2 regions of the Tepidibacillus sp. HK-1 genome follow, and region 2 is predicted to be linked to the other one. Evidence: a T-box and tRNA genes for the amino acid it is inferred to sense, from the RefSeq annotation. Region 2 holds a T-box; the other holds one or more tRNA genes.
The links. A T-box is a leader RNA that pairs with one kind of tRNA and senses whether it is charged. The one in region 2 lies ahead of thrS (threonine--tRNA ligase), so its partner is inferred to be a tRNA-Thr.
Positions count from the first base shown of each region.

Region 1: it has a tRNA-Thr gene. The T-box ahead of thrS (threonine--tRNA ligase) is inferred to sense a tRNA for this amino acid. The anticodon was not compared.

Region 1 covers NZ_BDGM02000012.1:61,857-77,735, reverse strand. The annotation lists gene BEN26_RS07910 (DUF485 domain-containing protein) at 33-353, shown strand; gene BEN26_RS07905 (solute symporter family protein) at 353-1,924, shown strand; gene ychF (redox-regulated ATPase YchF) at 2,101-3,201, shown strand; gene rpsF (30S ribosomal protein S6) at 3,323-3,610, shown strand; gene ssb (single-stranded DNA-binding protein) at 3,629-4,072, shown strand; gene rpsR (30S ribosomal protein S18) at 4,103-4,333, shown strand; gene BEN26_RS07880 (MazG-like family protein) at 4,512-4,820, shown strand; gene BEN26_RS07875 (YybS family protein) at 4,833-5,762, shown strand; gene BEN26_RS07870 (DHH family phosphoesterase) at 5,777-7,732, shown strand; gene rplI (50S ribosomal protein L9) at 7,729-8,175, shown strand; gene dnaB (replicative DNA helicase) at 8,200-9,546, shown strand; gene BEN26_RS07855 (adenylosuccinate synthase) at 9,783-11,069, shown strand; tRNA gene BEN26_RS07850 (tRNA-Lys) at 11,274-11,349, shown strand; tRNA gene BEN26_RS07845 (tRNA-Glu) at 11,363-11,437, shown strand; tRNA gene BEN26_RS07840 (tRNA-Phe) at 11,501-11,576, shown strand; gene BEN26_RS07835 (hypothetical protein) at 11,644-12,009, opposite strand; tRNA gene BEN26_RS07830 (tRNA-Thr) at 12,154-12,229, shown strand; gene BEN26_RS07825 (peptidoglycan DD-metalloendopeptidase family protein) at 12,294-13,799, shown strand; gene yycF (response regulator YycF) at 14,038-14,742, shown strand; gene walK (cell wall metabolism sensor histidine kinase WalK) at 14,749-15,879, shown strand, end outside.
Region 2 covers NZ_BDGM02000028.1:543-16,421, reverse strand. The annotation lists gene BEN26_RS12515 (M42 family metallopeptidase) at 1-867, opposite strand, end outside; gene BEN26_RS12510 (Na+/H+ antiporter NhaA) at 1,124-2,290, opposite strand; gene BEN26_RS12505 (B12-binding domain-containing radical SAM protein) at 2,344-4,053, opposite strand; gene rplT (50S ribosomal protein L20) at 4,117-4,476, opposite strand; gene rpmI (50S ribosomal protein L35) at 4,513-4,710, opposite strand; gene infC (translation initiation factor IF-3) at 4,739-5,266, opposite strand; ribosomal protein L20 leader region at 5,277-5,389, opposite strand; gene thrS (threonine--tRNA ligase) at 5,461-7,377, opposite strand; T-box leader at 7,449-7,661, opposite strand; gene phoU (phosphate signaling complex protein PhoU) at 7,732-8,388, opposite strand; gene pstB (phosphate ABC transporter ATP-binding protein PstB) at 8,408-9,160, opposite strand; gene pstA (phosphate ABC transporter permease PstA) at 9,278-10,111, opposite strand; gene pstC (phosphate ABC transporter permease subunit PstC) at 10,111-11,043, opposite strand; gene pstS (phosphate ABC transporter substrate-binding protein PstS) at 11,116-12,207, opposite strand; tRNA gene BEN26_RS12455 (tRNA-Leu) at 12,671-12,759, opposite strand; tRNA gene BEN26_RS12450 (tRNA-Gly) at 12,838-12,912, opposite strand; tRNA gene BEN26_RS12445 (tRNA-Phe) at 12,959-13,034, opposite strand; gene BEN26_RS12440 (hypothetical protein) at 13,083-13,343, opposite strand; gene BEN26_RS12435 (NAD(P)/FAD-dependent oxidoreductase) at 13,634-14,773, shown strand; gene BEN26_RS12430 (DUF1641 domain-containing protein) at 14,795-15,211, shown strand; tRNA gene BEN26_RS12425 (tRNA-Pro) at 15,293-15,369, opposite strand; gene BEN26_RS12420 (YmaF family protein) at 15,421-15,759, opposite strand.

The DNA of each region.
Region 1 (15,879 bases), on a different contig from region 2:
AAGATGGAGATTAAAGAGGGAGGTAAGGGTGAATGAAAAATCAGGATCAAATCGATTACACTGCCATTTCAAAATCAGAGACGTTTAAAGAACTGATGAATAAAAAGAAAAAATTTATTGTTCCATTATCTATTTTCTTCTTTATTTTTTATTTTACATTACCGATTATGACCGCCTATTCTAAAGTGCTCAACACCCCTGCGCTAGGAGCCATTACATGGGCTTGGGTTTTTGCTTTTGCCCAATTTGTGATGACTTGGACTTTAGTCACGATTTACGCAAGAAAAGCGACACAATTTGATGATAATGTGAATCGAATCTTAGATAAAGTCTTGAAAAGGGGTGGAATGTAGTGAATACGACGGCATTTGTTCTCTTTTTAGTGATTGTCGGGATTACGCTCGTGATCACCTATTATGCTTCTAAGAGAACCAAAACAACGAGTGAATTCTACACAGCTGGTGGGGGACTAACGGGTTGGCAAAATGGTCTTGCGATTGCAGGTGACTATATGTCTGCGGCTTCCTTTCTAGGAATCGCCGGAGCCATTGCCTTAGGAGGATTTGATGGATTTTTCTATAGTATCGGTTATTTGGTTGCTTATCTGGTTGTTCTTTATATTGTAGCAGAGCCACTACGTAACTTAGGAAAATACACCATGGCAGATATGATTGCAGCACGTTTTAATGATCGTAAAGTACGTGGTTTTGCGGCCTTAAATACCATCTCTATCTCTATTTTCTATATGATTGCTCAATTGGTTGGTGCTGGTGGGTTAATTCATCTGCTTTTAGGACTTAATTATTCTACTTCTGTTCTTATCGTTGGAATACTAATGACCATTTATGTTGTATTTGGCGGAATGCATGCCACTAGCTGGGTACAAATTACAAAGGCTGTGCTTTTAATGGCAGGTACCTTTATTATCTCTTTGATCGTATTTGCTAAATTTAACTTTAGCTTCACTAATATGTTTGAACACATGAAAACAGCTACTCCATTAGGGGAAATCTTTTTAAATCCGGGTAATAAGTTTAAGGATCCTATCGATGTTATTTCTTTAAATATGGCATTAGTGTTAGGAACAGCAGGACTTCCTCATATTTTAATTCGCTTTTTTACCGTAAAAGATGCACCTACTGCTCGTAAATCTGTCGTTTATGCGACTTGGTTAATCGGAATCTTCTATGTCATGACGATGTTCCTTGGTTTTGGTGCTGCAGCATTTGTAGGCCATGACAATATCGTTGCTGCTGATAAAGGAGGCAATATGGCTGCTCCATTATTAGCGGAAGTACTTGGAGGAAGCTTCCTATTTGCCTTTGTTTCCGCTGTAGCCTTTGCAACGATCTTAGCGGTTGTCTCTGGCTTAGTTCTATCAGCGGCCTCAGCTTTTGCTCATGATTTTTATGGTCATATCATTCGCCGTGGCCAAGCAACAGAGAAGGAACAGATGTTGGCTGCTCGCTATGCATCGATCGGTGTGGCAGTACTTTCAATTCTTTTAGCATTTTTTGCTCAATCCCTAAACGTATCGTTCTTGGTTGCTTTGGCATTTGCTGTAGCTGCAAGCTCAAACGTACCGGTTATTATCTTTACGATTTATTGGAGAAAATTTAATACAACTGGGGCAGTTACAGGGATGATCGTTGGTTTATTAAGTGCATTACTCTTAATCGCTATCGGACCAAATATATGGAATCCAGAGGCTGGGAAAGCCATTTTGGTAGGGCACCCAATTTTTCCATTAGCTAACCCTGGTATTGTTTCCATTCCTTTAGGCTTTATTGGCGCTTTCTTAGGTACCATCTTATCTTCTAAGAAGGAAGATCCAGCGAAGTATGATGAGATCTTGGTTAAAGCGAATACAGGAATTCATATAGGAAATGTAGTAGAAAAAGTGGTGGACAAAAAAGTAGGTTAAATCCACAGACTTAAATATGGAATCGCTTTCAAAACCATCTTCACTATGATGAAGGTGGTTTTTGATTTGCTTTTTTATAAGAGTGGACTTAAGGCATACTTTTTTTTATACTTAAGAAGTATATATGAAGCATCCTTACAGTACGATGTTCGAATAATCAAGGGGTGAAGGAATAAATGCCATTAACGACTGGAATCGTCGGTTTACCTAACGTAGGGAAATCGACGTTATTTAATGCAATTACTCAAGCAGGTGCAGAATCTGCTAATTATCCATTTTGCACCATCGATCCGAACGTTGGTGTGGTAGAAGTGCCTGATGAAAGATTACAAGTATTAGCTGATATGGTAAATCCTAATCGAATCGTGCCTACTGCCTTTGAATTTGTAGATATTGCTGGATTAGTAAAAGGGGCTTCACGCGGTGAAGGTTTAGGAAACAAATTTTTGTCCCATATCCGTGAGGTTGATGCGATCGCCCATGTGGTTCGTTGTTTTGAAGATGAGAACATTACCCATGTAGCAGGGCAAGTAGATCCAATTAGCGATATTGAAACCATCAATTTAGAATTGATATTGGCCGATTTAGAAACCGTGGAAAAGCGGTTGGAACGGACAAAGAAGAATCTAAAAAGTGGTGAAAAGAAATTTCAATTGGAATATGAAGTGGTTGAAAGGATTCAAAAGGCTTTAGAAAGTGAAAAACCAGCAAGAAGTGTAGAGTTGGATGAAGATGAGAGAAGTTTGATTAAAGACCTTCATCTTCTTACAATGAAACCAGTCTTATATGTAGCAAATGTAAGTGAAGATGATGTGAGTAACTTTGACCAAAATCCTTATGTGCAAAAGGTAAAGGAATATGCAAATCATGAAGGAGCAGAAGTGATTGTAATCAGTGCAAAAGTAGAATCAGAAATCGCTGAGCTTGAAGGTGAAGATAAGCAGTTATTTTTACAAGAATTAGGACTGAATCAATCAGGATTAGATCGTTTGATTCAAGCTGCTTACAAGTTGCTTGGTTTAATCACCTACTTTACTGCAGGGGTTCAAGAGGTCAGAGCTTGGACGATTAAAAAGGGAACAAAAGCCCCCCAAGCTGCAGGAGTGATTCATAGTGATTTTGAACGGGGTTTCATCAGAGCTGAAGTCGTGGGTTATGAGGATTTAGTTGCTTCAGGTTCAATGAATCAAGCAAAGGAAAAAGGCCTCCTACGTTTAGAGGGGAAAGATTATGTAGTAAAAGATGGAGATGTCATGCACTTTAGATTTAATGTATAATCCTAAATTACATTTGCTATAGGCAGATAAATATGATAAAATTTAAAAATGCGAGTTCTATGACCTCGCTCCTTGCCCTATAGAGAAATAGGGCCGTTAAGTCCAGAAGGAGGTGAATCTGATGCGTAAATACGAAGTGATGTATGTATTACGCCCAGACCTTGAGCAAGAAGCTACTAAAGAATTAGTGGAAAAGTTCCAAAGCTTAATTACTAATAATGGTGGCGAAATTGAAAAGCAAGAGGAAATGGGTAAGCGTCGCTTAGCATACGAAATTAAAGGATATCATGAAGGTTACTATGTTTTAGTAAACTTCCAATCCGAACCAAGTGTAGTTGCTGAGTTAGATCGCGTATTAAAAATCACTGATGGTGTTATCCGTTTTCTGATCGTTAAGGATGTTAAATAGGTTTAAGGGGGAATTATAATGTTAAACCGTGTCATCTTAATTGGACGACTAACACGAGACCCTGAATTAAGATATACTCCAAGTGGAGTAGCAGTCTCAACTTTTACCCTTGCGGTGGATCGTAATTATACCAACCAGCAAGGACAAAGAGAGGCCGATTTTATCAATATTGTTACATGGAGAGGGCTTGCAGAGAACGTAGCGAACTATTTAAAGAAGGGCCGCCTAACAGCTGTTGAAGGTCGTATCCAAACCCGCCATTATGATAATAATGAGGGTAAACGAGTATACGTAACAGAGGTAGTAGCGGATAATGTTCGTTTTCTAGAATCGTCTAACAATCCAAAAAATGATCCGTTTACTTCAGGATTTAATCAAAATGACCGGTATGATAAAGGACAAGACCCCTTTGCTGATGACGGAAGTCCTATCGATATATCAGATGACGATCTACCATTTTAAATTTACCTTTCAGTTAAAGGAGGGAATAAGATGGCTCGCAAACAACGTGGCGGAAAACGTCGTAAAGTATGTTACTTTACTGTGAATAAAATCACTTACATTGACTATAAAGATGTAGATTTGCTAAAGAAGTTTATCAGTGAACGCGGTAAAATTTTACCTCGTCGTGTAACTGGTACTTCTGCTAAATATCAACGCCAATTAACAGCTGCAATTAAACGTGCACGTCAAATTGCTTTACTTCCATTTACTACTGAATAATGTTACTATTTTTTATAGGCAGTTTTGCTTGATAGCAAACTGTCTTTTTCAATATCTATGGGTAATTTGTCTTTCATTGTAATGGAATCAACCTTTTGGAAGGAAAAAGAAATCTTTTTGTTGAAGTATATAAGATTGAGAATTAAACTGAGGTTGTGGATGAAAGGAGTAGATTTTCTTGGACAAGTCCAGCAACATGCACATCGCTAAGAATTTGAAAGTGATGGAATGGCTAAAGGCTGAAATTATTGAACGAGTTGGTGGATTGTTTAAAGGTTTATTTCATGGCAATGAATCCTATATTATAGATAGTATGGCTGGATTATTAATTGCTGTTTATGTACTTGCAAGAAGAATTGGTATTCCCTTCCACCAAATTGATTCAGCAGTGATGGAAAAGTTACATAATCATCAAAAAGAGGGACACGAAATAGAGGAATGGTATGGAGACCTCTCTATTTTGGAACAATATATGAAAAAACGCTAAGAGGTGTTGTTTTTGCGGAATTTAAAAGGAATGGTAGAAGGTTCAATTATCACAGGGATATCCCTAATCTTTCTTCTACTGTCTATGTATACGCCAATTGGAATTATGCAATTCTTTATGCCAATTCCTTTCATCATCTATGGATACCGCCATGGCTTGAAACAAGGAATATGGGTCATCCTAATCAATATCGCTTTATCTTTTTTTATTGGTCAATTTTTTGGTTTAGTTTTTGTGTTTTTTGCTGGAACCATAGGTATCGTAATGGGTGTATTATATAAAGGAGACCATGCTTTACCAGCTATTATTGGTGGGGTAATCACTACATTAGTTAATTTTATTATTGGTTTAATCATTTCAAGTCAATTATTTGGAATCGATCTTGTAGAACAATTTAAAACGCTCATGCGATCATCTTTAGAAACAGTCAAGAATATGGGTAGTGTTCTTGGAAGTCAGGAACAAATCAATCAAACTTTTGAAATGTATCATCGATTCATTGATATGATCGATTTAATACTACCTGTTTTGTTGATTAACTCAGCGATTATTATTGTACTTTTTAATCATTTTTTTGCAGTTAAAATCATGAAAAGATTGGGTACGCCAATACCACAACTTCCTCCGTTTAGAGAATGGAGATTTCCTAGAAGTATTGTTTATTATTATATACTTACCATGATTGCAATAAGCATAAAATCAGTTTATGAAATCAATACATTAAAAATAATCGTTAGTAATTTGTATCCAATATTGCAAATGCTTCTTTTGGCTCAAGGGCTATCTTTTCTCTTCTTTTTAGCTCATATGAAAGGCTTTAAGAAGGGTATTCCTATTATCGTTTCTATTGTGGCAATATTAAATCCTTTTTTATCACAAGTTTTGATCCTATTAGGGATGGTAGACCTAGGTTTCCATTTAAGAAATAAGCTTAAAGTTTAGGGGCTGATTTTCAAATGCCTAATTTCTTATTAAATCGTTGGCATGGATTCCATGTCATTTTCACTTTTATTTTTAGTCTTATATTACTTGGATTTTTAGCCTATTATCATTGGTTATTTGCTGCCATTGGTAGTTTGGTTTTGTTTGGATTAGTTTATTTTACCTATTTGGCTGAGCTTCGCTTTAAAAAAGAATTGAATCAATATATCGCTACGCTCTCCCATCGTATCCAAAAGGTTGGGGTTGAAGTCTTGCAACAGATGCCTATTGGAGTTCTACTATTTAATGAAGAAGGCAAAATAGAATGGCACAATTCATATCTCCTAGAGATCACTGGTGAAAAAGATCTGATTGGGAAAAAAGTCTCTGAAGTATTTTCGACAATTAATTTAGAAGAATTAAATGTAAAGAAAGATATTCATTATCAAGACAAGATTTATGAAGTTGAGTTTCGTAAGAATGAAAGACTTATCTTTGTAATGGATGTGACAGAATATAAGAATCTCCAATCTCAATATAAGGACGAACAACCGGTCTTTGGAATAATCCACCTAGACAATTTTGATGAGGTAGCACAAGGAATGGATGATTTAAATCGTAGTCTATTGCTTACCAATATCACAAGTACAATCAATGATTGGGCTTCTAAATTGGGGATTTATATTAGAAGATATACTTCAGATAAGTTTTTTATTGTAACCACACAAAAGGTATTGGAACAAATGGAGAAATCTCGTTTTGATATTTTAGATATTGTACGTGAAATGACAGAGGATAACAAAATTCCATTTACATTAAGTATTGGAATTGGCGCAGGGGCAAGTTCGTTAATTGAGATCGGACAAATGGCTCAATCCAGTTTAGATATTGCATTAGGCCGTGGTGGAGACCAAGCGGCGGTCAAAGTAGGGGAACGTTTATCTTTTTATGGTGGAAAATCTAATGCTGTTGAGAAACGAACAAGGGTTAGAGCGAGAGTAATCGCTCATGCTCTTAAGGATTTGATTCAAGAAAGTGACATAGTCTTAATTATGGGGCACAAAACTCCTGACATGGATGCAATCGGTGCTTCAATTGGTATTTTAAAAGCTGTGCGGGTGAATGATCGGAAAGGTTATGTAGTCTTAGACCAGCCTAATCCTTCGATTGAAAAATTATTAGATGAAGTTTCTCATCATAAAGAGTTACCTCAATATTTCTTAACACCAGAAAAAGCATTAAGCATGGTATCGTCAAGAACCTTACTTATTATGATTGATACCCATAAACCCTCTATGACGATCGAGCCTAGATTGGTTGAAAAGATTGATCGGGTTGTGGTGATCGACCATCATCGCCGTGGAGAAGAATTTGTTGAAGATCCAGTCCTTATTTATATTGAACCCTATGCCTCTTCCACTAGTGAACTTGTAACAGAATTGCTTCAGTATCAAAAAGATAAGTTTTCTATGGATCCATTAGAGGCAACTGCATTACTTGCAGGGGTAGTGGTTGATACAAAAGGGTTTGGCTTCAGAACAGGTTTTAGAACTTTTGATGCAGCTTCATTTTTAAGGCGAAATGGAGCAGACCCCATATTAGTTCAAAAACTTTTAAAAGAAGATATCGAGCAATATATTCAAAAGGCAGAATTAGTAAAAAGGGCTAGGATTGTTTTTGATAATATCGCAATCGCTGTAGCTGAAGGGAAAAACGATCAATTGATGATTGCTCAAGCTGCAGATACGTTATTAAACATGAGTGGTATTTTTGCGGCTTTTGTTATTAGTGTTCGCACCGATGGCCTTACCTCAATTAGTGCACGTTCATTAGGACAAGTAAATGTACAATTAATAATGGAAAGAATGGGAGGCGGTGGCCATCTAACAAATGCTGCTGCTCAGTTAGAAGGAGTTACCGTTGAAGAAGCAGAAACAAGATTGATAGAGGTATTACAAACATATCAACAAGAAGGAGGATTAACCATATGAAAGTGATCTTGCTAAAGGATGTAAAAGGACAAGGGAAAAAAGGTGATATTAAGGAAGTATCTGATGGATACGCTAGAAATTTTTTGATAGCTAAAGGATTAGCCAAAGAAGCGACAACAGGTAATGTAAAAGAGTTAGAAGCTCATAAACAAAGTGAACTAAAAAGAAAAGCGGATGAATTAACAAATGCAAAGAAATTGGCAGAGGAACTAGAGAAAATAACGATTACTATTCCCTCTAAAGCAGGTGAGGGCGGTAAATTGTTTGGTGCAATTACAACAAAACAGATCGCAGACCAATTAAAAAAACAAAATATAAACATTGATAAAAGGAAAATTTTATTAGATGAACCGATTCGTCATTTAGGTTATACTCAAGTATTGATAAAACTTCATCCAGAAGTAACTGCAACGATTAAAGTACAAGTTGTCGAAGAAAAATAGAGACTAAGATAGAGGGGAACTCTCATGAGTGAACTTTTTTTAGATCGAATTCCACCGCAAAATGTGGAAGCGGAACAGGCTGTTTTAGGTGCAATTCTATTAGAAAAAGAAGCGCTAATCACCGTGATGGAGATTCTATCACCTGATGATTTTTATCGAAGTGCTCATCAAAAGATCTATCGATCTATGATCGAGTTATCTGAAATGGGTGAACCTGTTGATCTGATTACGTTAACTGCGGATCTACAAACTAAAAAGCTGCTAGAGGAAGTGGGGGGTGTTTCTTACCTTACAGACCTAGCAAATGCAGTACCGACAGCAGCCAATGTTGAATATTACGCCAAAATTGTTGAAGAAAAAGCAATTTTAAGGCGATTGATCCGTGCAGCAACGGAAATTGCAAGCACTGGTTATATTGGCAGTGATGATATAGGAGAAATCATAGGAGATGCAGAAAAACGTATCCTAGAGATTTCACAAAAACGATCAAAAGATGGATTTATTCCGATTAAGGACGTATTGATGGAAACGTTGGATCGTATTGAATTCTTGCACCATCATAAAGGAGATATCACAGGGATTCCATCTGGGTTTACAGATTTAGATAAAATGACATCTGGCTTTCAGAAATCTGATTTGATTATCCTAGCAGCTAGACCTAGTGTGGGGAAAACCGCATTTGCTTTAAATGTAGCTCAGAATGTGGCGGCAAGGGCAAAGGAAGTTGTTGCGATCTTTAGTTTGGAGATGTCAGCTAGTCAGCTCGTCCAAAGGATGATTTCTGCAGAGGGAAATATTGATGCTCACAAACTGCGTACTGGTATGATGGAAGAGCATGACTGGCAAAAGTTGACGATGGCCATGACTACCTTGTCTGAAGCACCAATATATATTGATGATTCTCCAGGTGTGACGGTCTACGACATCCGTTCCAGATGTAGAAGATTAAAAGTGGAAAAAGGGTTAGGCCTTATTGTCATTGACTATTTGCAATTGATCCATGGCCGTGGCAAATCTGATAATCGCCAACAGGAGATCTCGGAGATTTCTAGACAGCTTAAAGGGATTGCTAGGGAACTAAATGTTCCAATTATCGCATTATCCCAGTTAAGTCGTGCAGTAGAACAAAGACAAGATAAAAGGCCAATGTTATCAGATATCCGTGAATCTGGTAGTATTGAGCAGGATGCAGATATTGTTGCTTTTTTGTATCGCGATGATTATTATAATCCGGAAACAGAAAAACAAAATATTATCGAAATTATTATTGCTAAACAAAGAAACGGACCGGTTGGTAAAGTAGAATTGGTATTCTTAAAGAATTTTAATAAATTCGTAAATTATGCTAAAGAACAACATAATGAAGAATAAAAACGAAATAAACAAGAAAAATAAGTGAAGGATTCTTTCTATTTTCCAGAAGAGTTTCCTTCGTTTTTTTTATCAAAATCATTTAAAACGTTAACAAAATGAAGCAAAAATACGAATAATAATATATATATTTAATTAAATGTTCGTATTTGTCGTTGACAAGGGGAATAAGCATTGCTAAACTTTATATGTATTGAAATACGACTTTTAAAGGACAAAAAACTGGAGGTGTTTCCATGTCTACTGTCGTTGTAGTAGGAACACAATGGGGAGACGAAGGAAAAGGAAAGGTTACCGATTATCTAGCTGAAAAAGCGGAAGTTGTTGCAAGGTATCAAGGTGGGAATAATGCAGGTCATACGATCACAATTTATGGAAAGAAATTTAAGCTGCATCTTATACCATCTGGGATTTTTTATAGTGATAAAATATGTGTGATTGGCAATGGAATGGTGATTGACCCCAAGGCATTAGTTCAAGAACTTAACTATATTCATGAACAAGGATTTAGTACAAAGAATTTAAGAATTAGTAATCGTGCGCATGTGATCATGCCTTACCATATTAAGTTGGATCTTGTAGAAGAAGAAAGAAAAGGTAGTAACAAAATCGGAACAACGGGTAAAGGAATTGGACCCGCATATATGGACAAAGCGGCTAGAGTTGGGATTCGTATCGCTGATTTGTTAGATGAACAGGAATTTGAAAAAAAATTAAGAAGGAATCTTGAAGAGAAAAACCGTCTATTTGAAAAATTTTATGAAACAGATGGGTTTAAAGCAGAGAAAATTTTAGAGGAATATGCGATATATCGTGAAATCATCAGACCTTACGTGGTTGATACTTCTGTCGTTTTAAATGATGCCATTGACCAAGGGAAAAGGGTATTATTTGAAGGAGCCCAAGGGGTTATGCTTGATATTGATCAAGGTACTTACCCATTTGTCACTTCATCTAATCCTGTGGCAGGTGGAGTGACGATTGGTTCTGGTGTAGGTCCAACAAAAATTCATCATGTTGTAGGTGTTGCAAAAGCCTATACGACTCGTGTTGGCGATGGGCCATTTCCTACTGAATTGAATAATGAAATAGGTGATCGAATTCGTGAAGTCGGCAACGAGTATGGAACAACGACAGGAAGACCTAGACGAGTAGGCTGGTTTGATAGTGTGGTTGTAAGACATGCTCGACGTGTTAGCGGAATTACCGAGTTATCTTTAAATTCAATTGATGTATTGACAGGTATTCCTACATTAAAAATTTGTAAAGCATATAAGTATAACGGAGAAATCATTGAGGAGTTCCCCGCCAATTTAAGGGTGTTAGCTGAATGTGTGCCTGTTTATGAAGAGCTACCTGGATGGGATGAAGATATTACCGGTGTTCGTAGTTTAAATGACTTACCAGTAAATGCTCGTCATTATATCGAACGAATTTCCCAACTCACTGGAATCCCTATTGCCATCTTCTCAGTAGGGCCAAATCGAGAACAAACAAATATGATAAAAGGCGTATTTGCATAGGCCATCTATTTTTTTCAATATGATCATAGAACCCACAAAAGGAATCGCAATAGTTTTTAAAGAAGCCATCACTTTTGTGGGTTTTTAATTCTGAAAGTTGGATTTGTAGAATAAAGAATCTTTTTGGCGAAAAATGTGCAAAAAAGGTTGCATATTAATTTCTATCGTGGTAATATATTTTTTGTGTCCAAGAGGACAAGTTGTGAGCCATTAGCTCAGCAGGTAGAGCACCTGACTTTTAATCAGGGTGTCACAGGTTCGAATCCTGTATGGCTCACCATTTTTATGCGTATGGCCCGTTGGTCAAGTGGTTAAGACACCGCCCTTTCACGGCGGTAACAGGGGTTCGAATCCCCTACGGGTCACCATACGGGACTAGCTACGCGTCGGAATCCCGTTAGCTTTGCGATTTTAATGTTTTTTTATAATAAGGTTCGGTAGCTCAGTCGGTAGAGCAGAGGACTGAAAATCCTCGTGTCGGCGGTTCGATTCCGTCCCGAACCACCATAAAATGATATACTTTCCGCTTTCCCTACTTTAATAAGTAGGTTTTTCTATTTTCTGAAACATAAACTCAAGTCATTCCGTTATATTTTTTGATGATGTTTTCTACCTGAGGAGCTTGATCCTCATTCATTACAACGGTTAGTAAAATGTTCGGTGGTATCGCAGTTCTATTACCATCTGCCATTCCACTTGCACTGACATCTGCCGCAGCTAGTACTTCTGCGTTATCATTTACTAATGAACCTAATGTTAAATCAGTTAAACTGTCAAATCGACTTGTGATGGGATTTACCTGATCATTTAATTGGTCTCCAGGATAAAAAGCTATTCGATCTACTTGGGTTTCAATTGAATTGTATTGCTGTAGCTCGCTTGCCGCTTTTTGTGCATCTTCAACAGATCGAAAATAAGCCAATATATTTCTTTGGTTCATCATTTTGCCTCCCTTCAAATATAGTGTATATAGAATGCTTGAAGAGCATACATTTTACTAGTGTTCTAAAAATGTTCAGATTTTTCCACTTGAAGTGACAAGCTATATTATGGTAAATTTGAACATATGGAGGCTTTAAAACATGCCGATGTGGCTCAGCTGGTAGAGCAGCTCATTCGTAATGAGCAGGTCGTGGGTTCGAGTCCCATCGTCGGCTCCACTTTAAAAATAGGACATTCTTATGTGAGAGAGAGAAAAATAAACTCCATAAAAAGGAGGTTGTCATGGCGACGTTCAATGATAAATTTACCGATTTTAAAGGTAAATTCCAAAAGGACTTAACCAAGGCTAGTAATTGGGGAAAAACAATAGTTCAGACCGTACAACAATATATTCAATCAAATAAGAAAAGATCAATCATCATTGGTTCAATTACAGGCACAATTTTTATGACTACCCTTTTTGGTGTAGGCTATTATCAGGCAAATGCCGTAAATCTTTATCACGTCTATTTAGATGGTAAAGAAGTTGGGGTTGTTAATAATAAAGAAGTAGTTGAACAATGGAAAGAGCAAGTTTTAAAGCAAGCCCAGAATACATATAGCACGATAACATTAAATTTTGGAAATAAGATTACATATCAGGAAGAGAAGAAATTTAAAGGCCAGTTTGATAACGCTAAGACTTTAAGTGCTCTAAAAGATGCCTTCTCGATTCAAGCGACAGCTGTTGAACTCGTAGTGAATGGAAAAGTAGTTGGATATGTAAAAGATCAAAAAACAGCAGATTTAATACTTGAGCAAATCAAACAGCCTTTTCTTCCAAACAAGAATAAAGATAAAGTAAAAGCAGCTTCTCTTGATGGAAACAATCAACAAATTAGAAAGTTAGATCAAATTCAAATTAAAGAAGAAGTTGTTACCAAAGAGGTTAAAGTAACACCAGCAGAAATTTTATCTGCAGAAGATATGGTGACATTGTTAAAACAAGGGACCTTAGAACAGAAAAAATATATTGTGAAACAAGGAGATACACTTTCTGGAATTGCCCAACAATTTGGCATCACGACGAAACAGATATATCAATTGAATCCTAATATTAAAGGTGAATTCATCAATATTGGTGACGAAGTGATTGTTACAGCCAAAACTCCGCTTGTTACTGTTCAAACAAAAGAAACAGTGATCAATCAAGAAAGAATTCCTTACAAAGTGGTTTATCAAAAGGATTCATCGATGTACTCAAACCAAACAAAAGTGGTACAACAAGGTTCCGATGGTAAGAAAAGTGTGGAATACTCGATATTGAAGGAAAATGGAGTAACCACGCAAAAAACAATTCTAAAAGAAACGGTTATTTCTGAAGCAAAAGATAAAATTGTGAAGAAGGGTACTAAAATTGTTCCTTCACGTGGTTCTGGTACATTATTATGGCCAACAGTAGGAGGAATTATTACCAGTAAGTATGGTTCAAGATGGGGTAGGACTCATGAAGGAATCGATATATCTGGAGTAAGTAATCGTACGATCAAAGCAGCAGATAGTGGAAAAGTCGTTTTTGCTGGTTGGAATGGTGCTTACGGTAAAGCTATTATCATTGATCATGGAAATGGTATGAAAACCCTATACGGCCATTTAAGCCAGATCATGGTCTCTAGTGGAGATAAAGTAGCAAAAGGCCAGCAGATCGGTGTAATGGGAAATACGGGACGTTCTACAGGAACCCATTTACATTTTGAAGTATTGGTCAATGGCAGCAATAGAAACCCATTAAATTATGTAAGAAGATAATCCTGTAAACTAAGGTAGGTTATGTTCAATCAAGGACAAACCTACTTTTTTTTTATGCTGAAGAAAGTATAAATTTCTTCCAGAATTGCCCTTCTCTCCTTAATCTTTATTCATAGAAGGGTGTCTCATAGAAGGGTGTCACATTTATGGTTTTTTTGTTGTGGTTTTCTATGTATTCAGATTGATATACCTTGTGATAAACTTAAATAGATAAGGTTAGAGACAAGGGGGATACGGGGTGAAGTATCGAATTTTAATTGTTGAAGATGAACGGCCAATCTCAGATATTTTAAAATTTAGTTTTGAAAAGGAAGGTTATGAGGTCCTTACCGCTTTTGATGGTTTTGAGGCAATTCAAAAGGTAAGGGATCATCATCCAGATATTATTTTATTAGATATCATGTTACCTGGCAAAGATGGATTAGAGGTTTGCAAGGAAGCAAGAACTCTTACAGATAAACCAATCATTATGCTAACAGCAAAGGATACAGAAGTAGATAAAGTGCTTGGTTTAGAAATGGGTGCAGATGATTATGTAACAAAACCTTTTTCTAATAGAGAGTTAATTGCACGGGTGAAAGCAAATTTAAGAAGAGTCTATTCTTTAGACCAAGCCAATCATCAAGCTCAACAAATACAAATTGGGGAAATTACTATTTATCCATCTACTTATATCGTAAAGAAAATAGAAATGATTATAGAATTAACCCACCGGGAATTTGAACTTCTATATTATTTAGCAAAACATGTTGGACAAACTTTAACCAGAGAGCATTTATTACAGGCTGTATGGGGTTACGACTATTTTGGGGATGTCCGTACTGTAGATGTAACGATTAGAAGATTACGGGAAAAGATTGAAGATGACCCTGGCCGACCAGCCTATATTATTACGAGAAGGGGATTGGGTTATGTATTACGTTATCCATCCGAAAAGGAGTAGTTTCCTTTGAAAGGTTGGAAGTTTTTTCAAAGTATTCAATGGAAATTGGTTGTGATTTATCTCTTACTTATTCTAATATCGATGCAAATTATAGGAATCTATTTTATTCGATCTTTAGAGAGTTATTATTTAGATAATTTTAATGAAACTTTTGCAACACAGGGAAATTTATTAGCAGTAAACCTTGAAAGATATTTAACAGAGGATGGGAAAACAGAGGCAGAGAAAAGAGCAGATATTGACTATTTAGTAGATAATTTATTTGCGTTAAATGGCGTTGATGTCTCGATTATTGATAGTAATGGTGTAATTTTAAGTTCTACGGAGAAGGTTAGTCCAAGCATTATCGGGCAAAAAATTTATCAAACAGAAGTGAATCGGGCATTATTAGGTACAAGAGATGAAGCGATTCGGATTGATGCCAAGACAGGACATCGTACCAAATATTTAGCTCTGCCTATAAAGCAGGGTAATAATGTACTTGGTGCTGTATTCATGAAAGCCTCGATTGAGGGAGTATATGATACGATTTATCGGATTAGTAATATTTTAATGACAGCAACACTTATTGCCTTATTATTTACAGCATGGCTAGGTTTTATTTTATCTAGAACGATTACAAAGCCAATTAAAGATATTACTACTCAAGCGGTTTCACTAACAAAAGGGGATTTTAATCAAAGAGTTAAGATATATGGGGATGACGAAATTGGCCGTTTAGCAGATACCTTTAATAAGATGGCGATTAGATTAAAAGAAGCTATCGACCAAAATGAAGAGGAAAAAGAGAAGTTCGCCTCGATTCTAAGCCATATGAGTGATGGGGTTATCGCTACAAATGCTCATGGAAGGATCATCGTTGTTAACCAAAGAGCATTGGAGATTATTGGGTTTTCTGAAAGTGAAGTTATCGAAAAACAGATCAATCAACTATTTTCTCTACATTCTTTCCCCCCTGCAAAAGAGGAAGAAAGTATGATTGTAGATTATGAGGTTGAAAACGAACATAAGGCATTAAAAATGACATTTAACAAGATTCATCGGATTAACCGTGGGGAAATTGGCATGATTATCGTACTACAGGACGTTACAAAGGAACAAAAATTGGAACAGATACGTAAGGACTTCGTGGCAAAT
Region 2 (15,879 bases):
TTCATATTGAAAAGGAATGTTTTCTTCTTCAGCAATATCAACGACAAAATCCCTTAAGCCTCGATGAGGAACCATAGACGCATCAAATAATAAGATTTGTGGACCCTTTCCCATTTTACTTACTGCTTCATCATCTGTAACCCCTGGAGTATCGCCAGCGATTCCTACATCTATAGCAAAAGCAATATCTGGTTGAACGGTATTCACAGAAGTTTGTGCACCACGAAGACCCACTTCTTCCTGTACTGTACCTACTCCATATACAGTATTAGGGTGTTGTTCATCTTTTAATCGTTTAAGCACTTCTACTGCAATCGCACAACCAATCCGATTATCCCATGCTTTTGCCATTAACATTTTTGGATTTTTCATTACTGTAAATGGAGAAACCGGTATAATTGAATCTCCAGGACGTACACCGAATTCTTCAGCTTCTTCCTTACTGATTGCTCCAATGTCGATAAACATATCTTTTTTCTCAACTGGCTTCTTCCTAGCTTCAGGTGGTAAAATATGTGGTGGCTTAGAGCCAATGATACCAATCACTTCACCTTTTCTCGTATGTATCGTTACCCTTTGAGCAAGCATGACTTGTTCCCACCAACCGCCAAGGGGTTGAAACTTGATAAATCCATCATCTGTAATCCGTGTTACCATAAAAGCGACTTCGTCTAAATGTCCGGCAATTAAGATTTTAGGACCCTGATTTCCTTTTCTCGCAATTAAACTCCCTAAGTTATCAGTATAAACCTCATCAGCATAAGGTTCGATATACTTTCTCATCACTTCTCTAGCAGCTGCTTCATTCCCAGGTGCTCCTGGTGCTTCAGTTAATTCCTTAAACATTTGTAATGTCAAATCTTCCATTTTAACGCCCCTTTTCCATTGGAATTCCTATCCAATCTTATTATAGCGAATGATTAAAACTTTTAAAACATTTTCAACCAAATGTTCCCTTTCGATATTATTTACGATTTCCTAAGGAAAAATCATATATAACAAAAAAAGACTCCAAGGTTAAATTAAAATGTACCCTTTGTAAAGGACATTTTAAATTCTCTTAGAGCCTTTCATCATTCATTTCATTTAACGTAAAATTTAATTTTACGTGGGTCATTAAAACTTAATTTTGCGTACTCGTTTCTTTCATCTTTTTGATACCTAGTAGTTTGCCAAGGATAAAGGCAAAAATTGCAGCACTTGCACTAAAGAGCGCTCCCATTTTTGCTGCTCCTTGGATCACTGGATCAGTAAATGCAGCCCCTGCTACAAAGAGTGCGACTGTTAATCCCATCGCAGCAATGACACCAGCAAGGAATAATTCTTTCATTCCCATACCTGTTGGTAATGGGAAACCTAACATTTTGGCAATAGAACCTAAAGTAAAGATTCCCACCGTTTTTCCAACAAGTAATCCGACAAAGACTAACCAAGTCGTTGTTCCAATTTCAGAAAACTCTACACCGGCATTGGATAAGCCAAACATAAATAATCCGAAATCTACAAAGATTTTCCACTCATGTTCAAATTTCGTAAGGGTAGTATGAGAGGTCTCATCATCTTCAAATAAATGCCCATGTTCTTCTTTTGGATTTGGTAAAAATGGAATAATCACGACTAATGCTAGTGCAGGATGCAAATGCGCGTTGTGTAAACCTATCCAACTAAGAACTCCACCTAATAGGAGATAAGGCCAATAATTGGTTACTCCTTTTTTTCTTAATATAAAGGAAATTGCCATCCCTGCTAAGGTAACTAACAGCCAAATCGGTTCTACTGGATTCACAGGATCAGGATAAAAAATCGCAATGATCACTAACCCGATGGCATCATCTGCAATCGCTAATAATAATAAAAAGGAAACAGCTGGATGTTTATCACCAAAAACAAAGCGAGCAACTAGCCATGCAAGTGCAATATCAGTTGCTGTTGGAATCCCCCAACCCCTTAAATACTCTGGAGATCCTATGATTGAATTTAGTAGTAAATAAACAGCTACAGGCCCAAGTACCCCACCCATTGTAGCCATCAGTGGATTAACCGCTTTCTTTAATGGATTCAAATCTCCTCCAGGCGATAAGCTCTGAACAATCTCTACAGCAGCAATCGCAAAAAAGAAAACCATAAAGATATCATTTACAAAAAAATGAAAGCTAATCCCACTAAAAAACTCGCCTTCTACAAATGTCTCATAACTGTGAGGCGAAAGATTTGCCCATAATAAGGCGACAATAACTCCGGAGATCAATGGAATGGAGAACTCCCTTAAAAGATTGACTGTTTTCTGCACGTTGTTTTTTCCTCCCCTACATTTTAGTCTCACTAAAAAGAAATTTTATCACACTATCGTTTTTTAGTAAAATACTTTGGTTTATCAGGTGGATTATAATATACCGCTAGCAAAGTATTTTGTTCTTTTATTTCACCTATTGTTAAAAAAGCTTCGATATCAATAGGAACCACTTCAATCATGAAATGCTTATGTAGCTCATTTTCACTTAGGTTTAAATCCTCCATAAGGTCTTTCATCATTTCCTTTTGTTCTTTTTTGGTGAGGGTAAATTCCCACCATGTTTTTCTTGGCTTATGATTAAAATTAAGAAAATAATCAAGTTTCATCAAGCTCTGAGCTATCTCTAGATGTTGAATACCGGTATCGATTAAAAAATCATTTAACCTTGTATATAAGGTTTCTAATTGATGTCCAATTCGATTCCATCCTTTGCTTTCCCAATAATCTCCGAACTGCTGAAAGAAGTCAAAAGCCGAAGTAAATTCATACCGAATTAAGTATTCAATGGTTCGATTCATTCGCTGTGCATTCCAATATTTATCTAATACCTCTTCTACTCTTTTAATCCGAATGACATCTGAGAAAGAAAGAACGTTGTTTGCCAATATTTCATAGGGTGCTTTGTCCATATAAATATAACCATATTTTTTTGCTTCCTTCCAAATGGTCGTTCCTCTTAGCATTTTTAAAAACCCAAGCTGTAATTCCTCTGGTCTTAACTCAAATACATCGTTAAAGGTTTTTCGAAAGGATTCATAATCTTCTTCAGGAAGTCCTGCAATCAAGTCTAAGTGCTGATCAATTTTGGTACTTTCTTTTAATTTAAGTACCGTTTCACTAAGCTTTTTAAAGTTTTGTCGGCGATGAACTAAGGAATTGGTATAATCATTGGTTGATTGAACACCAATTTCAAAACGTAAGATCCCTTCAGGTGCATGGTCGATCAAATATTGGAGAACATCTTGCTTCATAATATCTGCAGTAATTTCAAATTGAAATACAGTACCTTGATGGTTTTCGATGAGAAATTGAAAGATTTCAAGTGCATATTTCTTATTGATATTAAAGGTTCGATCCACAAACTTAATTAACTTGACACCGCTTTTGATCAATCGAAGAAGATCTTCCTTTACCCTCTCTAATTCAAAATATCTGACACCTGTCTCAATCGAGGATAAACAATAAGCACAAGAAAAAGGACAACCTCTGCTAGCCTCAAAATAAACTATTCGATCTTTCAAAGACTGAAGATCTTCTAAATCTTGATAAGGACTTGGAATCTCATTCAAATCCAATTTAGGCTGTGATGCATTTACTCGATAGGTCTTCCCTTCTCTATAGGCAATCCCTAGAACTTCATCTAGAGGTCTTTTTGTTTCTAATGCTTGAAGTAGATGTAAAAAAGTTGCTTCTCCTTCCCCAACCACAATGACATCAATTTCTGGTACTCTTTCAAACCAATAAAGAAGATCATAGGAAACCTCAGGACCACCTAATACGATTCTGACTTCAGGTTTCACTTTTTTTAATAGTTGGATCAACTGAATCGTCTCTTCAATATTCCAAATATAACAAGAGAAGCCTACCACATCAGGGTCTTTTTGATAAATTTCACTGACCATATGTAATAACGGTTCTTTAATAGAGTATTCAAGAATCTCTATTTCTGGAAATTCATTTTGACTATATGCTTTAAGATAGCGTAAAGCTAATGAAGAATGAATATATTTTGCATTTAAAGTCGATAGAATAATCTTCAAATTGTATCCTCCCTATAGAAAACCATTGCAAAAAAACACCCCATAAGGGTGTTTTTATAAAAATTAAGCATTGATTTTTTCTTTTGCTAATTCTGCAAGGTCTGCAAATGCTTTTGCATCATTTACAGCTAAGTCAGCTAGCATTTTACGGTTAATATCTACGCCAGCTACTTTTAAACCATGCATAAATTTACTATATGAAAGACCATTCATACGTGCAGCTGCATTGATACGTGCAATCCATAATTTACGGAAGTCACGTTTACGCTGACGACGGTCACGATAAGCATATAACAATGATTTCATTACTTGTGCTTTTGCTGTTTTAAATAAACGGTGTTTTGAACCAAAATAACCTTTAGCAAGTTTTAAGATTTTTTTACGACGACGACGACTAACATATCCGCCTTTCACTCTTGCCATATCTATTCCCTCCTAGATTGCGAATCTTTTCGATGATTATAAGTAAGTTAACATTTGCTCAATACGCTTTTGGTCACCTTTACTTACTACCGCACTTTTACGTAATTGACGTCCACGCTTAGGACTTTTACCTTCTAAAAGGTGGCTTGTATATGCATGACTACGCTTAAGCTTTCCACTACCTGTTTTCTTAAAACGTTTTGCAGCTCCACGATGAGTTTTCATTTTTGGCATGACTATTTCCTCCAATCTATAACGACTATTATTTTGGCGCTAAAATCATGATCATACTTTTGCCTTCTAACTTAGGCTTGCGTTCAATGACTGAAATATCCTCTACTTCTTTTGCTAGACGATCTAAAACTTTTTCACCAATCGATTGGTGAGCAATTTCACGCCCACGGAAACGTATACTACATTTCACTTTATCGCCAGCTTTAAGGAACTTAATTGCACTACGAAGTTTCGTTTGAAAATCGTTTTCTTCAATTGTTGGACTAAGCCTAATCTCTTTAACATTGATTACTTTTTGATTTTTGCGAGCTTCTTTTTCTTTCTTGCTTTGCTCATATCTAAACTTACCATAGTTCATAATACGACAAACTGGCGGTTTAGCGGTAGGAGCAACATTTACCAAATCTAGATTCTTTTCCTCAGCTAATTTAAGCGCTTCTTTAAGCGGAAGAATCCCAATTTGTTCTCCATCTGGTCCAACTACACGAACTTCACGCGCACGAATTTCCTCATTTATTAAATGTTCTTTGCTAATAATCTGCCACCTCCAAAACATTCCTGGATAAAAAAGTAAAAAAGTGTAGACGCCAAGCGCCCACACTATCATTGATTCACCGATCATATAAACCTGTCAACCCCATGTCGATCAGGTGAGAAGCGGGCGCTTCTACTTCATATCCACTATATAAAAATTTACTAAATTATATTACCATAGTTGTTACTTATTTGTCAAACACAATAAAAAGATTGTTAGTTATTTGTTCTCTGATTAATTTGTTCAACCAATTGAGCAATGACTTGGTCAATCGCTTGTGCACCTAGATCCCCTTCTCCACGCTTACGAACAGATAAAGTACCGTTCTCCATCTCTTTATCCCCAATGACAAGCATATAAGGCACTTTTTGTAATTGTGCTTCACGAATCTTATATCCAATCTTTTCGTTACGATCATCTAATTGAACACGAATGCCTTTTTCTTGCATTCTTTTTAATACTTCTTTAGCATAATCATGATGAGGTTCAGCTATAGGTAGAAGTTTTGCTTGAACAGGTGCTAACCAAGTAGGGAATGCACCGGCATAATGTTCTGTAATGATCCCAATAAATCGGTCAATCGAACCCATAATCGCACGATGAATAACAACAGGGCGATGACGCTGATTGTCTTCCCCGATATAGTGTAAATCAAACTTTTCAGGCATTTGGAAATCAAGCTGAATCGTTGCCAATTGCCAGCTACGCTTCAATGCGTCAAGAATATGAAAATCAATTTTTGGGCCATAGAATGCGCCATCTCCTTCATTGATGGTGTATTCCATCCCTAAATGATCCAATACATTTTTTAATGCAGTCTCTGCTTGCTCCCATAATTCATCAGATCCCATCGAATCTTCTGGTCTTGTCGATAATTCAACTTTATAATCAAAACCAAATACACTGTAGATTTTATCAATCAACTTAATAACTTCTTTAATTTCCGATTCAATCTGATCAGGTCTTACGAAAATATGTGCATCATCCTGAGTAAAGGTACGAACCCGCATCATTCCATTTAATGCACCTGATAACTCATGGCGATGAACTTGGCCGAATTCAGCAATACGTAATGGAAGATCGCGATAAGAATGTAATTGATTTTTATAAATCAACATATGACCTGGGCAATTCATTGGTTTTAGTGCAAATTTGGTATCATCGACGTCAGTGAAATACATATTTTCTTTATAATGTTCCCAGTGTCCTGATTGCTCCCAGAGACGTTGATTCATCACAAGTGGAGTACGAACCTCTCTATATCCAGCTTCTTCTTGAAGTTTTCTTGAGAAATTCTCCAATTGGTTACGAATGATCATTCCATTTTCTAGGTAGAATGGCATTCCAGGAGCCTCGTCTGAGAACATATAGAGCTCTAATTCCCGACCTAGTTTGCGATGATCACGTTTTTTTGCTTCTTCTAAGAAATGTAAGTAATCTTCTAATTGATTTTCTTTAGGGAAAGAGGTTCCATAAATTCGTTGTAACATTTTGCGATCAGAATCCCCTCTCCAATAAGCACCAGCGATACTTAATAACTTAATCGCTTTAATTTTTCCTGTTGATGGTAAGTGAGGGCCACGGCAAAGGTCAAAGAATTCACCTTGTTCATAAATCGTAATTTCAGCATCCTCTGGTAACTCATTGATGATCTCCACTTTCAAATCATCATTTATTCCTTTGAAAATTTCCAATGCCTCTTCACGTGATACGACTTTTCTACGAATCGGTAAGTCTTCTTTAATGATTTTCTTCATTTCTCTTTCAATTTTTTCTAAATCCTCTGTTGAAAGTTGCTCTGGAATATCCATATCGTAGTAAAAGCCGTCTTCGATTACTGGACCAATACCAAATTTTGTCATAGGATACAAACGATTTACAGCTTGTGCTAATAAATGAGCAGAGCTATGACGATAGACTTCAAGCCCATCCTCACTATCTAACGTTACTACTTCTATCGAAGCATCCTCTTCAATTGGTAAATAGAGGTCTACCAATTTCCCATTCACTTTACCTGCAATGGCCTTTTTCTTTAAACCTGGGCTTATAGATGCAGCAATCTCTTCGATGGTGATACCCTTGTCGAACTCTTTAACAGAACCGTCTGGAAAAGTAATCTTAATCTTATTCATCCTTCATAACACTCCTTTTTAGTGATTTTGATGCAAAAAATTTTTTTCAATAAAAAAAGCACATTCATCCTCTATGGGACGATTGTGCCGTGGTTCCACCCAAATTCCATTTATTTTAATAAATGCTCATATTGATAACGGTGAATACCGATAATAGCTACTTTTCTTTCACTATTATGACTCAAAGGGGGTAAATCATCAATCCTGGTTAAGAATCTTTCAGCCAAGGATTCTCTCTCTAAAAACCGGTTTTTGATTATTCATGTCCTCATCATCGTCGATATAACTATTTTTTTAACTAAGTTTTTTAATAATTAGTATTATAAGAATGGCTATGATAAAAGTCAAGTTTCTCTATAGATTTAAATCTGGTTTGTTCCCTTTTACCAAGTAAATGACACTCTCTCCGATATTTGTAGCATGATCTCCAATTCGTTCGATATATCTGGCTACAAATGAGAGTAACATTGCTTGGCTTAGCGTTTCAGGTTTTTTGGTCATAATCTCTAATAAATCACGTAAAACCGTACTATACAATTTATCAACCTTATCATCAATTTCAGCTAAACCAAACGCTAACTCAACATTTTCCTCAATATAAGATTTTAATCCGTTCGTTAACATTTGTTTTACCATTTGCGCCATTTGAGGGATATCAACTAAGGGTTTTAATAAGTGGTCTTCTTCAATTCGAATCGTTACCTTCGCAATATCTCTTGATAAATCAGCCATTCTTTCTAAACTACTTGCAATTTTAATAGCTGCTATAATTTTCCTTAAATCTTTAGCAACTGGTTGTTGAGTAGCCACTAATTGAACGGCAAGTGTTTCAATTTGATCTTCCATTTCATTTACCTTAACATCATCCTCTACCACTTTTCTTGCTAAATCTTTATCCAAATTAGACAACGATTCAAGGGATTTTTCAATGGCTTCTTCAACAAGATTACCCATTTGCAACAAGTTTTGTTGCAAAGTATTCAATTCTTGATCAAAGCTTTTTCTTTGCACAGTGTATCATCTCCTTGTATTAACCAAAACGACCAGTTATATAATCCTCTGTCTTTTGGTTTTTAGGGTTTGAAAAGATTTTAACAGTATCATCATATTCAATCAACTCACCATTTAGGAAAAAGGCAGTTTTATCAGACACACGAGCCGCTTGTTGCATATTATGAGTGACGATGATGATTGTATACTTATCCTTTAAAGAATGAACCAATTCTTCAACTCTTAATGTAGAAATCGGGTCAAGTGCAGATGTTGGTTCATCCATCAATATTACATCTGGTTCTACTGCTAAGGTTCTAGCAATACATAGACGTTGTTGTTGACCACCTGATAACCCCATGGCATTTTTGTTTAAACGATCCTTGACCTCGTCCCAAAGATTAGCCTGAATTAAACTAGTCTCTACTTTTTCATCTAAGATTTTTTTATTTTTCGTTCCATTTAAACGTAAGCCAGCAATCACATTATCGTAAATCGACATCGTCGGGAATGGATTAGGTTTCTGAAAAACCATCCCAATTCGGTGGCGTACGCTTACTGGGTCTATATTCGTATCATAAATGTTTTGGCCATCAACGATGATTTCACCAGTAACTCGTGCTCCTTCAATCACTTCATGCATGCGATTGATCGTACGAATAAATGTAGATTTCCCACAACCAGACGGTCCAATTAAAGCTGTAACTTGTTTATCTTTTATATCCAAATTTATATCTCTTATAGCATGAAAATCTCCATACCAAGCGTTCAAATTATTTACTTGAATTGACATAGATTCCACCTCATTTAATGTATGACGATAAGTAAGATGAGTTCACAAGATAACCCACAAAAGTGACATCCTCCTTCGAACCGTATTCCGATTACTTTTGCGAGAACCCTAGAAAAATTAAGCTCTACTTCTTGTGAGAAAACGTGCAGACACATTAAGAACTAAAATTAGAAGGATCAACACTAATGCCCCTGCCCAAGCTTGAGCTTTCCAGTCTGCATATGGAGAGATCGCATAGTTAAAGACCTGAACGGGGATAGAAGCCATAGGCTCTAGTAAAGTTCTGCTAAAATAAATATTTCCAAACGCCGTAAATAATAATGGTGCTGTTTCTCCAGATACACGTGCAACAGCTAACATAATTCCAGTTACAATTCCCCTCATTGCAGAAGGTAAAACAATGAATAAAATAACTCTCCATTTAGGTAACCCTAATGCTAATCCAGCTTCGCGAATATCACTTGGGATTAATTTTAACATTTCCTCTGTTGTACGTGTAACCGCAGGAATCATAATAAATGCTAATGCAACTCCTCCAGCAATCGCTGTAAAACCACCCATGGAAATGACTAATAAAGTGTAGACGACAATACCAACAACGATGGAAGGGACACCAATTAAAATATCAGTAAGAAAACTAATGGACTTACCCAACCTATTTCTCCCATATTCAGATAAAAAGATCCCTGACATGAGACCAACAGGAATACCTATAATTGAAGCAATTAAAATTAAAGTAAACGTTCCAATGATTGCATTTGCTATTCCACCACCTTCAACTCCAGGGGGAGTTGGCGTATGAATGAAAAAACTTAAATTTAATGCAGGTAAACCTTTCATAATAACATATCCAAAAATACTAAACAGTGGAATTAAGGCAGTTACTGTTGCAATAATTGTGAGAATAACCATTATTTTACTTTTTATCTTTCTGTTCTTAAGTGATTTCATCATTTCACCTCTTGAGTTCCTTTTGAAACTGACCAAACCAATAATCTTGCAATAATATTTATAAGTAAAGTAACCCCGAACAAGACCAAACCAATTTCAATCAATGCAGATAAGTACAGATTTGATGAAGCTTCAGTAAATTCATTGGCTATTACACTTGCCATCGTATAGGCTGGATCAAAAATAGATTTTGGGACAGAAGGTCTATTCCCGATAACCATCGTTACTGCCATCGTTTCACCAATTGCTCGTCCTAACCCAATAATCATACCACCTAATATTCCCGTTCTTGCATAGGTTAAAACAGCTGTTCGAATCATTTCCCATTTGGTTGCTCCTAAAGCTAGAGCTGCTTCACGTTGTGTATTTGGTACAGTTGCAATTACTTCTTTTGAAATTGATGCAATTGTAGGGATAATCATAATAGCTAAGATCACACCAGCTGTAAATAAACTCACGCCATACGCCGGACCTGAAAAATAAGGTATAAATTCTCCTAATGTATTAATAAAAATAGGTGCGATATAGTTCCGTAAAAATGGAGCTAAAATAAACATTCCCCACAAGCCATACACAATTGAAGGGATTGCTGCTAATAATTCAATCATAAATCCTACCGAGTTTCGAACCCATTTAGGTGCTATTTCTACTAAATAGATGCCAATCCCAACACTAATCGGCGTTGCAATGAGAAGTGCAATAAGTGAAGAAACCACTGTCCCATAAATAAAAGGCCAAGCTCCAAATTGTTCTTCAACTGGATTCCATTTCGAGTCAAAAATATAATCCCACCCAAACTCAGCAATCGATAACTTCGATCCAGAATACATTTCATAAATCATTAAGAAAAGTAGAAACATAACTGAAAAACCAAATAGATAAGCGATTCCCTTAAAGATTTTGTCTCCGTAATGTTTTTTCAAGCGATACACCCCTTACCAAGCTAAAATACACAGCAAAAAACCCTGTTATTTAGGGTTTTTTGCCATCCGTATGTCATTTTACTATTTCACTTGAACTTTGTCTAATTGTTTAACATCTAAATCTTGAATTTCTTTTGGTAATGGAGCATATTGTAACTCTTCAGCAAATTTTTGTCCTTCAGTAACAGCATATTTTAAGAAGTCGACCACTTGTTGAGTACGTTCCTTATCCATTGGGGAATTCTCATAAACCAATAACCATGTTGTTCCAACGATTGGATAACTATTTGCACCAGGTTGGTTTACTAAAGATATTTTCATATCTTCAGGCATATTTGCTACTGCTCCAGCAGCTGCGGCAGAAACTGTTTCAAGCGTTGGAGCCACAAAATTGCCATCCTTATTTTGAAGCTCGACTGCTGTCATTTTATTCTCAATAACGTAGGCTAATTCAACATAACCAATCGTACCAGGCTCATTTTGAATTTGTCCAGCTACACCCTCATTACCTTTTGCACCAATACCTTCAACTGGCCATTCGATTGATTTACCAACTAAGTTATCACCCCAAATTTCGGGTACTGCAGCATTTAGGTAGCTAGTAAAAATATAAGTTGTTCCTGATCCATCAGAACGATGTGTTACTTTAATCTCTTCATCTGGTAAGTTTACACCTGGATTAATATCGGTGATTTTTTTATCATTCCATTTTGTAATTTTTCCTGTGTAAATTTCTCCTAATACTTGTGGAGTTAATTTTAATTTATCTACACCTTCTAAATTATAAGTAACGGCAACCCCACCCAATGTTACTGGAATGTGAAGCACATTTCCACCTGCTTGATTGATCTCGTCTTCTTTCATAGGCGCGTCAGATGCAGCAAAATCTACTGTTTTCTTTATCAATTGCTGAATTCCGCCACCACTACCAATTGATTGATAGTTTACTTTAACACCTTTAGCATTTGCATAATCTGGAATCATTCTTTGTAATAATGGGTTAACGAAAGAGGAACCAGCTCCGTTTAATAGTATATCTTTACCCGCAGCATCTCCACCTTGCTGTGTTTGTTCTCCGCCTTGTTGATTTGGTTGATTTTGAGCAGCACATGCTCCTAAAGTAAAGACAATCACTAATGCTAGGAAGAGTAAGCCTAATTTTTTAAAGTTCACTTTCAAAAGCCCCCTTGAATTTTTTGATTTGTTTTCCTTACAAGTTTGAGTATACTTTGTCCATATCAAGCTAGCGTTAATGAATTGTTAAGGAATTGTAAATTTTGATCTGTTTTTTTATTTTTTCCGTTTTTATTATGATTCATCCATACTCATATGAGTTATCTCTGCTATAAGAAGAAAAGAATATTAGGAAGACATTGATGACAGAAAAAAATGAGCGATAGCAAGCGCTATCGCCTTTTTCATATATAATGTGGGGTCAAATCTATGTCACATGTTTATTTTAACGACACATTGTTGATAAATTATTAAACAAATGTAAAATTAAATTAAATAAAAAAGTAGCTATCAAAAGCTACTATTTTATTTGCAATATGAAATTCATCTGATAATGATGTCATTCGACGTCGTACTCGAAAATTAATGAAAATTAATATAGTGCACTCTCTGAATATATTAATGGTGCCGAGGACCGGACTTGAACCGGTACGGTAGTCACCTACCGCAGGATTTTAAGTCCTGTGCGTCTGCCAATTCCGCCACCCCGGCACGTTAATGGAGTACCCTAAAGGGCACAACTGTATTCGCTTGCTAGAAGTAAAATCGACGTAGCTGCGCTCAAATATATGGAGCGGACGACGAGATTCGAACTCGCGACCCTCGCCTTGGCAAGGCGATGCTCTACCACTGAGCCACGTCCGCAAATAAACATTAACTTTAAATAGTTGTCCATTTTTCATTTAAAAAATGGTGGTTCGGGACGGAATCGAACCGCCGACACGAGGATTTTCAGTCCTCTGCTCTACCGACTGAGCTACCGAACCTCTTTTGAGACATCAATTATCATACCATTAAAACGAATAAATGTCAATTTAATCTTTTTTTGACTTCATATATTCAAACGTATTCTTGCCTGTAGAATATAAACCAACTGCAATAACTCCATCATTTATTCCCTGTCTGATTGATTCGATAATTTGATGGTCAGCAAATAATAATGCATTCCCTATATTAAGCAAAACGATAAGCAATAGTGTAGTCCATGCTCTTAGCTTTTTAGGAATATGGATATAATCACTTAGAAATGGGGTTAAAGACATGGCTAAAGCTATAATAATACCCATTTCAATCATCATTCTTCCCCCCTTCAGAAAACTAAAAAGATAGCTAATATATTATATGAAAATAATGTATTTTTTCTTATGTGATCACCCATCCATTTATTTTTTGTTCTCTCGCTCAGAAAAGAATGATTACTTATTAGTATTTATTAAAAAAATCATTGAAAAAATAATCGAGACTTGTATAAAATATGAGTTAGAGACATACCGCCTAAGGTATCTTTGTTCCATGTTCAATATTGAACAAAGTTTGGCCTAGGCAATTCTCTTTATAGAACCAAAGTTAAGGGAGGGTAAAAAAAATGGCTAAAAACATTGTAATTCTTGGTGGTGGAACCGGTGGAACCATGGTTGCTAACCACTTGGCAAAAGGATTAAATCACGAAATTAAAAATGGTGAAGTAAAACTTACCATGATTACTGCAGAAGAGGATCATATCTATCAACCAGGTTATCTCTTCATTGCTTTTGGTTTGCAAAATCCTGAGCATTATGTAAAAAAACAGAAAGCTTTAGTACATCCACATGTAAACCTCGTCATCGCTGATGCAACATTGATCGACAAAAATAAAAAAGTAATCAAAACAAACAAAGGTGACTTCACTTATGATTATTTAGTCATCGGTACAGGTGCAATTCCTCGTTTCGACTTAATTCCTGGCTTACCTGAAGCTGGTGATGACTTCTATACAATGGAGGGTGCTCTTAAACTAAGAGAAAAAATCACAAACTTCCAAGGTGGTAAGATCGTTATTACACTTGGCCAACCTCATAAATGCCCAGTTGCACCTATTGAATTGTATTTAATGTTACATGAATTCTTTGAAAAGAAAGGTATTCGAGAAAAGGTTGAGCTCGTTTATACCTATCCGCTTGAGGAAGTTCATCAGGCAGTTAAGGTTGCTAAATGGTTAAAACCTGAACTTGAAAAACGTAATATCCGTTATGTTACTCAATTCGTGCCTGCAAAAGTAGATCCAGCGAGAAAGATTCTTACTTCCAAGGACGGAAAAGAAGAATCCTTTGATCTGTTAATTTCAATTCCACCTCATCGCGGAGCAAAAGTTATCTTCGATTCTAAACTTGGTAATGAAATGGGCTTTATTCCGACTAATCAATACACTTTAAAATCTGAAGTAGATCCTTCTATTTATGTAGTTGGAGATGCAACTGCAATCCAAATTAGTAAAGCTGGTTCTACAGCTCACTATGAGTCTGAATATGTTGCTAAAAATATTGAGCAAGAACTTCATGGCCAAACACCTACTCACTTCTATGATGGAAAAGTTTTCTGTTTTATCGAAGCAGGTCTAGAAGAAGGAACTTACATTAATATGGATTATAAAAATCCTCCAAATCCAGTTCCACCATCTGCTATGATCCATTGGTTTAAACATGCATTTAACGAAATGTATTGGATGACAGCTCGAGGACTATTATAGAAAGGAAAAGGGGTGTAAAAAATGAGTGTGACAATGGAAGAATGTAAGAATACGTTAGAATTAACTGAACAAGAATTAAATACCTTAAAAGAATTAGTACAAACAATTAATACTATGAAAGAGCAAAATGTATTAAAAGATTTATTAGATTTAGCTCACTTCATTTCCGGTGCAACAAGAGCATTAAACTCAGGGGCAGTAATTAAAATGGCTAATATCGCAGGGACAGCAGTAGAAACTGGAGATAGAGTACTAGCTGATTTAGGTGGCATGGAAACGATTAATAAAGTGCTAGATGCCGTTGAACAGGCAAAAGAAGATATAAAACATGATACCTCTAAAGTTGGCTTTGGATCATTGTTAAAGCTAATGAAAGATCCAGGTGTTCAAAATGGATTAAAGTTTATGCTTGCTGTTACAAAAAATTTATCTAAGTAATTCTAACCTATAAACGACAAAGAAGGCCTTACTTAGTATGATTTAAAGTAGGTCTTCTTCTTTTTTTATGAAAGCTCATAGTGGTCGGGATGACAGGATTTGAACCTGCGACCCCCACGTCCCGAACGTGGTGCTCTACCAAGCTGAGCCACATCCCGATCAATTGTGTACTATATATTTTAAAAATGTTAAGCACAATTTGTCAAGGTTTAAAGATCGCCAGGCGCCGGTTGATCTACACCTCTAATACGATGCTTGTGTCCGACATTTTTTGTTGTATAGAAATCATAGTAATGAACATGCCTTCCACTGCCCACTGGAATAGCTGGACTAGAGTATGCTTCGTAATAATGTGTATGACCATTTTCAAACAAAACGTAACCTTCGACAGAATGGATATGTCCCCCATCACTAGTTAGTATTGGTGGTGAAGTAATATCTAGGCATTGATGAACATGATCTAATTCGATTGAAGTATAATCCACAGAACCATGGGTATGGTTTGGCACAAGACCTGGATAAGCATCATCTTTTCCTATTTTCTTCATTATTATCATCTCTCCTTTATAGGTGTATATCTCACAATACAAATACTATGTAAATGTCTAGCATTTGATTGTACTATAGCCTATTAAGGAGTAAATGTTTTGTAATATTTAAGTATGGTG